One region of the Sphingomonas sp. SORGH_AS_0789 genome, then DNA from elsewhere that is predicted to be linked to it. Evidence: riboswitches for the same ligand, from Rfam matches in the RefSeq annotation. Region 1 holds a riboswitch; the other holds the start of a gene.
The links. A riboswitch is a leader RNA that binds a small molecule or an ion and turns the genes downstream of it on or off. The one in region 1 is predicted to bind thiamine pyrophosphate.

Region 1 (5,217 bases):
GCCCATAACAGGTTGGAGGGATGCCAGTCATTATGGGTCCACAGGGGCGGCTGGCCCGCGATATGTCCCGCCAGCCCCTCGCCCCAAGCGGCGAACAGCGACGACAGCCGGCGGCGCCAGGCGAGCCCGGCGAGAAACGAGCCCAGCGCCGGACGCGCGGCGACATAGGCTTCGGCCGCCGCCATCGGATCGGCCGCCGACAGGATGCTGAAGCTGGCGACCAGGGGCTGCACGGCACGCGGCGGCGCATCATAGCCGAGCGACGCGCGGTGCAGCCTCGCCAGCGAAACCCCGGCGGCATGGGCATGCGCGAGCGATTGGAATGGCGTCCAGGACAGCCGGTCGCGATACAGATCCTCGCCCGGCGCCCGGCGATGGACCTCATAGGTCGCCTCGCCCAGCGCGACCGCGCTTTCCCCCTGCCCCGTGCGCCATATCTCTGGCACCGGCGCGCCCCCAGCGGCGAGATGCGCGATGAAGCCATGCTCTTCCGCCAGTCCGGCGGCCGTGCGCACCCGGCGATCATGCCGCTTGACGAGCAGCGTGCCCTCCGTCGTGTCGATCAACGTCGCGGCGGAAAAGGGACGCGGCGAGTGCCAGCGCAGAGCCTCGATCCGGGCGGCCTGCGGATAATGCGCCAGCACGGCCGCCGCCTCCTCGGGCGTGATCGCGGGCCAGGTGGGTGCCTCCATCGCCAGCCCCATGCCATGGACGCGGTGACCGGCACCCGCCTCGTCCGGGATGGCCATGCTCAGAACCCGCGCGAAATCGTCGCGACGACCGCCGATCCGCCGCCGATATAGTAGGACGGCGCATTGCCCATGATGATCGTGCCGCCGCGCCCGACGACATCGCGTGCGTTGGTCGTGACGGACTGAACCCCCGCCAGGACATGCGGATCGGTGACGTTGATCGCATTGACCCGCAGGTCGGTCCGCTTGCCGTCGAGCCAATCGGCCAGATGGACGCCGATCGCCAGGTCTAGCGTGGCATACCCCGGGATGCTCTCGTCGTTCATGAACGTCGCATATTGGCGACCGACATATTTGCCCGCGATACTGCCGAACAGATGCCCATCGTCATAGGTGCCACCGGCGCCGAACTGGAGCGTCGGGCTGGATACCGCTCGCTTGCCCTGCGTCGGCAGATAGTCTCCGCCGACCGGCAGATCGTCATCGATCCGCGCGCGCAGATATTCGCCCGAGACATAGACGCTGACGCCCCTGGCGGGACGGTAATCGATCTCGGCATCGACGCCATAGGACGTCTGTCCGCCCGCGTTCAGCGTCGAATTGACCAGCGCCCCGCCATTGTCGACCACGGTCGCCAGCTGGCGGTTGCGGAATTTGTAGTGGAAGCCGGTCACCGAGGCGGAAAGGCTGGGCCCGATATAGCGATAGCCGATTTCCTGCGACACCGAATATTCGTTCTTCAACGCGTCCGTGCCGCGCGTCGAGACCACGCCGCCGTCATAGCTGTCGTACAGCGTGAATTCGTTGGGCGTCCGGAAATTGGTCGTGACGTTGGCAAAGACCTGCTGTCGATCGTCGAGATCATAATGGACGGCGGCGCGCGGCAGGGCGGCGAAGCTGTCGCTTCGCACGCGGGTCTGCGGTCCGGGCAGGTAATTGCGGCCGTTGCGGAGCAGGTTGACGCCCTTGAAGCCGATATCGACCGTCAGCCTGGGGCTCAGCGCGATGCTGTCGGCCACGAAGACGCTCTTCGTCACGGTGACGGTGCGCTGGTTCTCATAGGCGAGCAGGCGGCCATCGGCGGTGCGGATCGCCTTGCTGCGATAGCCCCAGCGGTCGGCCGGGCGTCCGTCGGTGCCAACGGCGGTATAGGTCTGGGTGACGCGGTCGGTGCCATAGTCGAACCACAGGCCTGCGGTCAGCCGGTGCATGCCCGCGCGCAGCGTCAGGCTGGCGACCTGGCCGGTCCGCATCTGATCGCCGGTATAATTGCCCAGCACCGTCGCGACCCCATTCGCCGCGCCGGGTAGCGCGATCGGCTGCGCCAGTTCTTCGCTGCCCAGGAAATTGCCGGTGGTCGCAAGCTGGGTGCCATAGGGCGAATTGCCATAGCCGAACTGGAGATAGGTCGTGGCGTCCAGCGTCAGCCGATCGCCCAGAACCAGATGCACGGGGGCCGAGGCATAGAGATTGCGGAAGGGCGCCCGGTACAGCTCCCAGTAACGGGTTTCCCCCGGCACATACTCGGCATCATAGTTGAAGCCCCGCCCCCGCGCGCGCCAATCGGCCAGGGTTGGGCTGGCATAGCTGGAGGAATTGGCGTCATTGTACGACAGGGCCAGGCTGACACGGTTCCCGTTTCCCCATTCGCCCAGCAGCTTGGCATCGACATGCTGGCGCAGATCATAGCCCGCGCCGCGCCAATTGTCCGCGCGGGTGTTGGAATAGGACAGGAACGCCTTCAGCCCGGTATTTCCGATCGTCCCGGTATCGACCCGGACAAAGGCCCGGTGCATGTTGTACGACCCCAGTGACAGATCGGCGAGCATTCCGCGCGCCGCCTTGGGATCGTCGAGCGACAGCGACAACAGACCGCCCGTGCCGCCCACGGTCGGCGAGGCGAGATCGACCGCCCCCTGGGCCAGCCGGATCGCCCGCACATTCTCCGCATCGGCGAATTGCGACGGATAGGCGTAGTAATAGCCGATGTCGTTCTGCGGCGCGCCCTCCATCAGCACGCCGATCTCATCCTGCCCCAGACCGCGCAGCGTCAGGCTGGAACTGGTCGACAGGCCATAGGGATCGCTGGACGCGACATTGGCGCCGGGCAGCAGGCTCACCAGCTGAAAGGCGTTCAGCGTCGGGGCCTGCTTGACGATGAAGTCCGAGGAAATCTCGCTGACCGCCTTGGGTTCGGTCTGGTCGGGCAGCAGCCCCTCGGGATCGCGGTGGCCGATCACGCGAATATCGGCGGGCGCGTCGGTCGCTCGCTGCGCCGATGCCGCGCCGGGCGGCGCCAGCCACGCGGCGGACAGCAGCAGGGCACCATATCGGATCGTCTTGCGATCGCGCGAAATCTCAACAGCCATCGTCTCTCGTCCACTTCACACGGAAGGACGACGAAGGAACCGCCACCCTCCCTACGCCGGTATCAGCCGGATCAGGTTCGGCGGGTCATGGGCTGCTGCCCATCTCTCGACCGCGCATCAGCGGTTCCCCGGGGATGGCGTCGTCTAGGCGCTTACGGCCCGTAAGCAAATGATTATCGATGGCGGAAGGAAAGACCCGTCCGGGCCCCCGCGTCGCACCGCCGCGCGACGAGGACATGCCAGCGCGCCCGGCGGCGCATGGTCTCGACCTGCCAGGTCATGCCGGTCATCCGCAGGAAGCGTTCCTGGATGTCGGCGGCGTGCTGCGCGAAGTCGTAATAGTCGATGCGATGATGCGCGAGGACCAGCCGCCCGCCGGGGCGCAAGGCCGCAGCGACACCATGCGCGACATGCCGCATCGCGATGGGCGAAAGATAATAGAGCAGCTCGGCGATGACGATCGCATCATAGTCCCGTCGCGGAAACCGCGCGGGCAAGACCAGCGGTATTGCCCGTGCTCGCGGCCAGGCAGCGATCGCCCGCGCCGTCAGGCGGGTGCCCTTGACCGTACCCTCGGTCGCGTCGAGCCGAAGCGCGCGGCGCGCGATGGCGCGGCTGTTCGACCCATTGCCGCTGCCCAGTTCCAGGACCCTGCCCCATGGCCCCTGGCCCAGCGCATGCAGGATCGCCCGGCGCTTCACCGCCTCGTCCCGGTTGGAGAAGGTCCGCCAGGGGTCGTCGTCCGCCGCGAACTTCTCGGCAAAGCCGCCAAGGTCGATCGCCTTCATCGCCTCACCGGCAGGAAACGCTCGACCGGGTGGGAAAAGGTCGCGAGTTCATGGCGTGCGATCGAAAAGCCCTGGGGATCATCGGTGATCGCGCCCAACTGGGTCCGATGCACCCGGATCAGCGCGCGCTTCGCCGCCGCGCCGCCGGGGATCGGGACGGTCCGGCTCCGCGCCGCCAGCCGCTTTTGCGGCGGCCAGACCTGATAGGTCAGACGCCGCCCGCCAAAGCGAAAACGGCCAAGCGCGGTCGCGACCGCCCGGTGATCGGGATGGGCATCCGTGGCGGCGGGCCCGACCAGCAGGTCCATGCCCCGATGTTTCCGGAGCGCCCGGTGCAGCCGCTCGCGGCAAGGATCGCCCTCCGCCATCAATCCACCATCGGGCAGACCGAGGAACGTCACCCGGTCGCTCCGGACGCCCAGACGGCGCAGCGCATGGCGGCTTTCCCGCTCGCGCGCGGCGATCAGACGCACGGCGGGCCATGTCTGGCTGCCGGGATGCGAGGCGGCGCCGTCGCTGACCACGACGACCCAAACCCCGCTCCCCCGCCGCCGCAGCGCCTGGATCAGCCCCGCCACCCCGATGATCTCGTCATCGGGATGCGGCGCGACGATGACGGCCCTGCGGACGTCGTTGAGGTCCAGCCTCACAGCGACAGCTCCAGCAACCCCTGCGCCACCGCCTGCCCGACCCGAAGGCGTTGGGCGTCGGGCATGGGCTGGCGCAGATAGACCGCCAGATCGGCCAGCATCGCGGAGAGCGGATGGGTGAGGAACTGCCCCGCCAGCCCCACCGCCTCCCGAGCGATCACGATCGCCTGCTCGGCCGCGTCCGCCACCGCCATGCGCGCAGCCGCGACCCGCGCCAGCCGCGCCTCTTCGACCTCCTCCCCGAACCAGCATCGCGCCGTGCGCCGCACGATGGCCGCCGCCACCTCCGCCAGCGCGAACAACCGCGCGAGCCGGGCCGACTGGAACGGATCGTCGGCGCGCCCCGCCTCGACCAGATGGCGGCGAGTCAGGTCGCACAGCCCGGCCACGCCCCCGGCATGGACCGCCGCGAACCGCAGCGCCCCGCCGCTGAAAAAGGGCTCGCGCGCATAGAGGTTCGGCGCGCCGATCCGGTCGTCCTGCGCGATGACGCCGTCCCGCCAGCGGACCAGATGCGTTTCGGACCGCTGCATGCCCGTCACCCGCCACCAGTCGCGGTCGATCACCGGCGCGACCCGCGCCAGATCGAGCAGCAGCAGTTGCACCCCCTCGATCGTGTCCGCCGTGACCAGCGCGTGGCTCAGCACCCCGGCGCCCGAGGCATGGCTCTTGCCCCCGGTCAACCGCTCGCCGTCCAGCCGCAGGGGCTCGCCCGCCA
Region 2 (5,217 bases), 1.7 Mb from region 1:
GCGGATCGAGATGCACCTGGCCGCAATCCGCGACGTCGCCTTCACCATCGAGGGCCGCCCCTTCGCCATGGCCGCGGGCGAGACGATCCACACCGAGAACAGCCACAAATACGGCCCCCGCGACGCCAAGATCCTGCTGCGCGCTGGTGGCTGGACCCCGGTCGCACAATGGAGCGATCCGGACGATATGTTCGCGGTCTATCTGGCCGAGGCGCAATCGGTTCGTCTTGCTCCTTGAACGTTTCGTCGTATCGAATCGCGGTCTAACCGGACAGGTGAAAAGAGTTGCGTCTTTTCCTGGGGACGTAACGTTTCGCTTTTCGGTCGGGCGTTGGGCTTTACCCTGAAAAGTCTTCCCGCTTGACCCTCTTGCAAGTCCATCTGTTGGCAAAGATCCGACAGATAGACTTGCGAGGGTTCCATACCGGGAGGAGCATGATGACCGAAAGCGCACACCTGCTCGATGCATTCGACGCACGGGCCCAGCGCCGCGATCAACGACGCGCGTTCTTCAAGACGGCGATGGGCGCCGCCGCCGCCGGCGTCGCGGCCTTTACCCTGACCAGCAAGGCGGGGGCCCAGTCGACGATCACCGACGCGGATATCCTGAACTTCGCGTTGAACCTCGAATATCTCGAAGCGCAATTCTATGCCTTTGCCGCCAACGGCACCGGCCTCGCCTCCAGCCAGTTGACCGGCACGGGCACGCAAGGCGCGGTCACCGGCGGCAAAAAGGTGACGTTCACCGACCCGATCGTCGAGCAATATGCCCGCGAGATCGCGGCCGACGAAGCCGCGCATGTCGCGTTCCTGCGCACCGCGCTCGGCAACTCGGCGGTGGCGCAGCCCGCGATCAACATCTCAGGCGACGCGAACGGCGCGTTCACCGCAGCCGCACGCGCGTCGGGCGTGATCGACTCCAACGCGACCTTCGATCCTTACGCCTCGGACGAGAATTTCCTGCTCGGCGCCTACATCTTCGAGGATGTCGGCGTGACCGCCTATAAGGGGGCCTCGCCGCTGATCAGCAACAAGACCTTCCTCCAGGCCGCCGCCGGCATCCTGGCGGTCGAAGCCTATCACGCCGCGATCGTCCGCACGACGCTCTATGCCAAGGGTATCCAGACCCCGGCACTGATCACCGCGGCGGGCAAGATCTCGGACGCGCGCGACAGCCTGGACGGGACCACCGACCTGGATCAGGGCATTGCCGCGACCACGGTCGGCGGACAGCTGGTGTCCAACATCGTGCCGCTCGACTCCAACGGGATCGCGTTCAGCCGCACGCCGCAGCAGGTGCTGAACATCGTCTATCTCAACAAGGCGTCGGCCACGCTGGGCGGATTCTTCCCCGCCGGCGTCAACGGCACGCTGCGCGCCAGCGCGGCCAACTGATCCCCCCCTTTTCCTCGTTCCGAGAGGATTTTTCATCATGAGCGAAGAACGCTTCATTCTCGATGTGATCGAAGAGGCTTCGGCCAAGCGCCGGTCCGATCGTCGCCGTTTCATGCGTATGGCCGCCGGGGCCGGTGCGGTGGGCGGGCTGGCCATGCTGGGCGCCTGCGGCAGCGACGATAACGACGTCATCGTCCTGCCGACGCCCACCCCGACCGCGACGGCGGGTTCGGTCACCGACGCCGATGTCCTGAACTTCGCGCTTCAGCTGGAATATCTGGAGGCGCAATTCTACAGCTATGCCGCGTTCGGCGCGGGCCTGTCCGCCTCGCTTCAGGCCGGGACGGGGACGCAAGGCTCGGTCGCGACCAGCACCAGCGGACAGCCGCGCCAGGTCGCGTTTCAGGACCCGTTGGTGGCGCAATATGCCCGCGAGATCGCCTATGACGAGATCGCGCACGTCACCTTCCTGCGCAACGCCCTGGGCTCCAGCGCGGTGGCGCAGCCCGCGATCAACCTGTCGGGCGATGCCAATGGCGCCTTCACGGCGGCGGCGCGCGCGGCCGGGGTGATCGGGTCGACCGGAACCTTCGACCCCTATGCCTCGGACGAGAATTTCCTGCTCGCCGCCTATATCTTCGAGGATGTCGGCGTCACCGCTTATATGGGCGGTGTCACGCTGCTCTCCAACAAGACCTTTGTCGAGGCGGCGGCGGGCATCCACGCGGCCGAGGCCTATCATGCGGGGCTGGTCCGCTCGGTCCTGTATCGCAAGGGGCTGAGCACCACCGCCCTGCGCACGGCGGCGCAGCAGATTTCGGACGCGCGCGACAGCCTGGACGGCTCGTCCGATCTCGACCAGGGGATCGGTCCGAACACCGTCAACGGCCAGACGGTGTCCAACATCGTGCCCGCCGATTCCAACGCCGTCGCCTTTGTCCGCACGCCGCAGCAGGTGCTGAACGTCGTCTATCTCAACAAGGCGGCGGTGACCGGCGGCGGCTTCTTCCCGAGCGGCCTGAACGGCAATGTACGGACCAGCGCGGCCAGCGGCTGACGCATTGCTGTCCCGCAAAGGGTGATCGCCCCGGTCGGCCGCCAGCCCCTGGCCGACCGGGGCTTTCATGCGTCCGCCCGGGCGCGCGGGGCATTTCGGCGGAAAGCCCTTCTGCTTGGCGCGATTTGCGCTTATGCAGGGTCCATCCCCGGGGGAGCGCTGACCTGCGCTTGAGAGGGGGGCAAGAGCCCCCGACCCGCTGAACCTGATCCGGCTGACACCGGCGTAGGGAGGGAGCGGCCCCGTCTCTCATGGTCCGTTTCCTCCGCATGGAGTGGACTATGGCAGATATCCCCGCAAAGGCTGAAATTGGCGTCACCACCGGCCCCATTCGTGGGTCGAAGAAGATTCATGTCGGGCCCCTGGGCGTCGCGATGCGCGAAATCCATCTCGACCCGTCTTCGGGCGAGCCGCCCTTGCGCGTCTATGACACCAGCGGCCCCTATACCGATCCCAATGCGCGCATCGACATCATGGCGGGCCTGCCGCAAATCCGCCGCGACTGGATCGAGGCGCGCGGCGATGTCGAAGCCTATGACGGTCGCGAGATCCGCCCCGAGGACAATGGCCAGCTCGGCCCCGACCGTTCGGGCGGCGTGCCGCAATTCCCGCGCACCGGGCTGAACCGCCCGTTACGCGCCCGTGCAGGCATGAACGTCAGCCAGATGCACTATGCCCGCAAAGGCATCATCACGCCCGAGATGGAATATGTCGCGACCCGCGAGAATCTGGGCCGCGAGATGCTGCGCGAATATGTCCGCGACGGCGAGAGCTTCGGCGCTGCCATCCCCGATTACGTGACCCCCGAATTCGTCCGCGACGAAGTGGCGCGCGGCCGGGCGATCATCCCCAACAATATCAACCACCCCGAATCCGAACCGATGGCGATCGGCCGTAACTTCCTGGTCAAGATCAACGCCAATATCGGCAATTCGGCGGTCGCCTCGAACGTCGCGTCCGAGGTCGACAAGCTGGTCTGGTCGATCCGCTGGGGCGCGGACACGGTCATGGACCTGTCGACGGGGCGCAACATCCACGACACGCGCGAATGGATCATCCGCAACTCGCCGGTGCCGATCGGCACCGTCCCCATCTATCAGGCGCTGGAGAAGGTCGGCGGCATCGCCGAGGAACTGACCTGGGAAATCTTCCGCGACACGCTGATCGAACAGGCCGAGCAGGGCGTCGACTATTTCACCATCCATGCGGGTGTGCGCCTGCCCTATATCCCGCTGACCGCCAAGCGCGTGACCGGCATCGTGTCGCGCGGCGGCTCGATCATGGCGAAGTGGTGCCTGGCGCATCACAAGGAGTCGTTCCTCTACGAACGCTTCGACGAGATCACCGAGATCATGAAGGCCTATGACATCGCCTATTCGCTGGGCGACGGCCTGCGCCCCGGCGCGATCGCCGACGCCAATGACGAGGCGCAGTTCGCCGAGCTCTACACGCTGGGCGAGCTGACCAAGCGCGCCTGGGAACAGGACGTGCAGGTCATGATCGAGGGGCCGGGCCATGTGCCGATGCACAAGATCAAGCAGAATATGGACAAGCAGCTGGAGGCGTGCGGAGAGGCGCCCTTCTACACGCTCGGGCCGCTGACGACCGACATCGCGCCGGGTTACGACCATATCACCAGCGGCATCGGCGCGGCGATGATCGGGTGGTACGGCACGGCGATGCTCTGCTACGTCACGCCCAAGGAGCATCTGGGCCTGCCCGACCGCGACGACGTGAAGGTCGGCGTCGTGACCTACAAGCTGGCCGCCCATGCCGCCGATCTGGCCAAGGGGCACCCGGCCGCCAAGATGCGCGACGACGCGCTGAGCCGCGCCCGCTTCGAGTTCCGCTGGCGCGACCAGTTCAATCTGTCGCTCGACCCCGACACGGCGGAATCCTACCACGACCAGACGCTCCCGGCGGAGGGTGCCAAGACCGCGCATTTCTGTTCGATGTGCGGCCCGAAATTCTGCTCGATGAAGATCACGCAGGAAGTGCGCGAGTTCGCCGCCAAGCAGAATGCCCCGGTCGAAACCTTCGTCGCGGCGGAGGACGCCGAGGCGGGGATGCAGCAAATGAGCGAGAAATTCCGCGAGAAGGGCGGGGAGGTTTACCTGCCGGCGGAGTAACGAAAAGGGGCCGCACCCGGTAAGGATGCGGCCCCAATTCCCAGCCTCCGTTCAGCCTGAGCGAAGTCGAAGGCCATGGGAATTTCAGCTTAGGGGCATTCGGGCAGGCTCAACAAATTGTTGGGCTGCTCGCCATCGTTTTGCGTCTTCAGATACTTATTGCCTGCGGCTGAGCGGGCGACGATGACCCACGCCGATTGACCGCCTACCGATACGTAAAATTGCCACTGACCGGACTCGATCGCCGCAATGGCCTCTTCCTGCGTCAGTTTCCATCGGCTGGGAAAAGCGCCGCCGACATGCGAAATGCGCTCGTACGCGCTATATCGGCTGGTCTTGTTGATGCACTGAATTTGCGCTGTATTGGCCATCTTACATAGCTCCGCACGACCACCCAGGCATCGTGGCGGTTGACCTTGAGCTAACGGCCCCATAGATTCCCGAGGCTGACCACAGCACCGGCGGGGATGCCTGCCGTTTGTCAGGGCGGTCGCTGGAACGACCGCCCTGACTTGATGAAGAAATCATGAAACCGAGTCTTCGTCAATGCCGCTTCTCGCTTCTAGCGCTGAGCAGTAGAGCCTGATAGACATGACATCAGCGGCCATAACGAAGCGAGAAGGTTGTCGCTGGACC

Region 2: linked by a shared signal. The riboswitch ahead of thiC (phosphomethylpyrimidine synthase ThiC) and the one ahead of QE360_RS15370 (TonB-dependent receptor domain-containing protein) in region 1 are both predicted to bind thiamine pyrophosphate.

What each region holds. Positions count from the first base shown of each region.
Region 1 covers NZ_JAVIYV010000001.1:3,364,944-3,370,160, forward strand. The annotation lists gene QE360_RS15365 (phosphotransferase) at 1-749, opposite strand, end outside; gene QE360_RS15370 (TonB-dependent receptor domain-containing protein) at 752-3,061, opposite strand; TPP riboswitch at 3,093-3,202, opposite strand; gene QE360_RS15375 (class I SAM-dependent methyltransferase) at 3,235-3,849, opposite strand; gene QE360_RS15380 (PIG-L family deacetylase) at 3,846-4,499, opposite strand; gene QE360_RS15385 (acyl-CoA dehydrogenase) at 4,496-5,217, opposite strand, start outside.
Region 2 covers NZ_JAVIYV010000001.1:1,664,692-1,669,908, forward strand. The annotation lists gene egtD (L-histidine N(alpha)-methyltransferase) at 1-238, shown strand, start outside; gene QE360_RS07725 (ferritin-like domain-containing protein) at 439-1,395, shown strand; gene QE360_RS07730 (ferritin-like domain-containing protein) at 1,433-2,452, shown strand; TPP riboswitch at 2,598-2,688, shown strand; gene thiC (phosphomethylpyrimidine synthase ThiC) at 2,734-4,581, shown strand; gene QE360_RS07740 (DUF3892 domain-containing protein) at 4,671-4,952, opposite strand.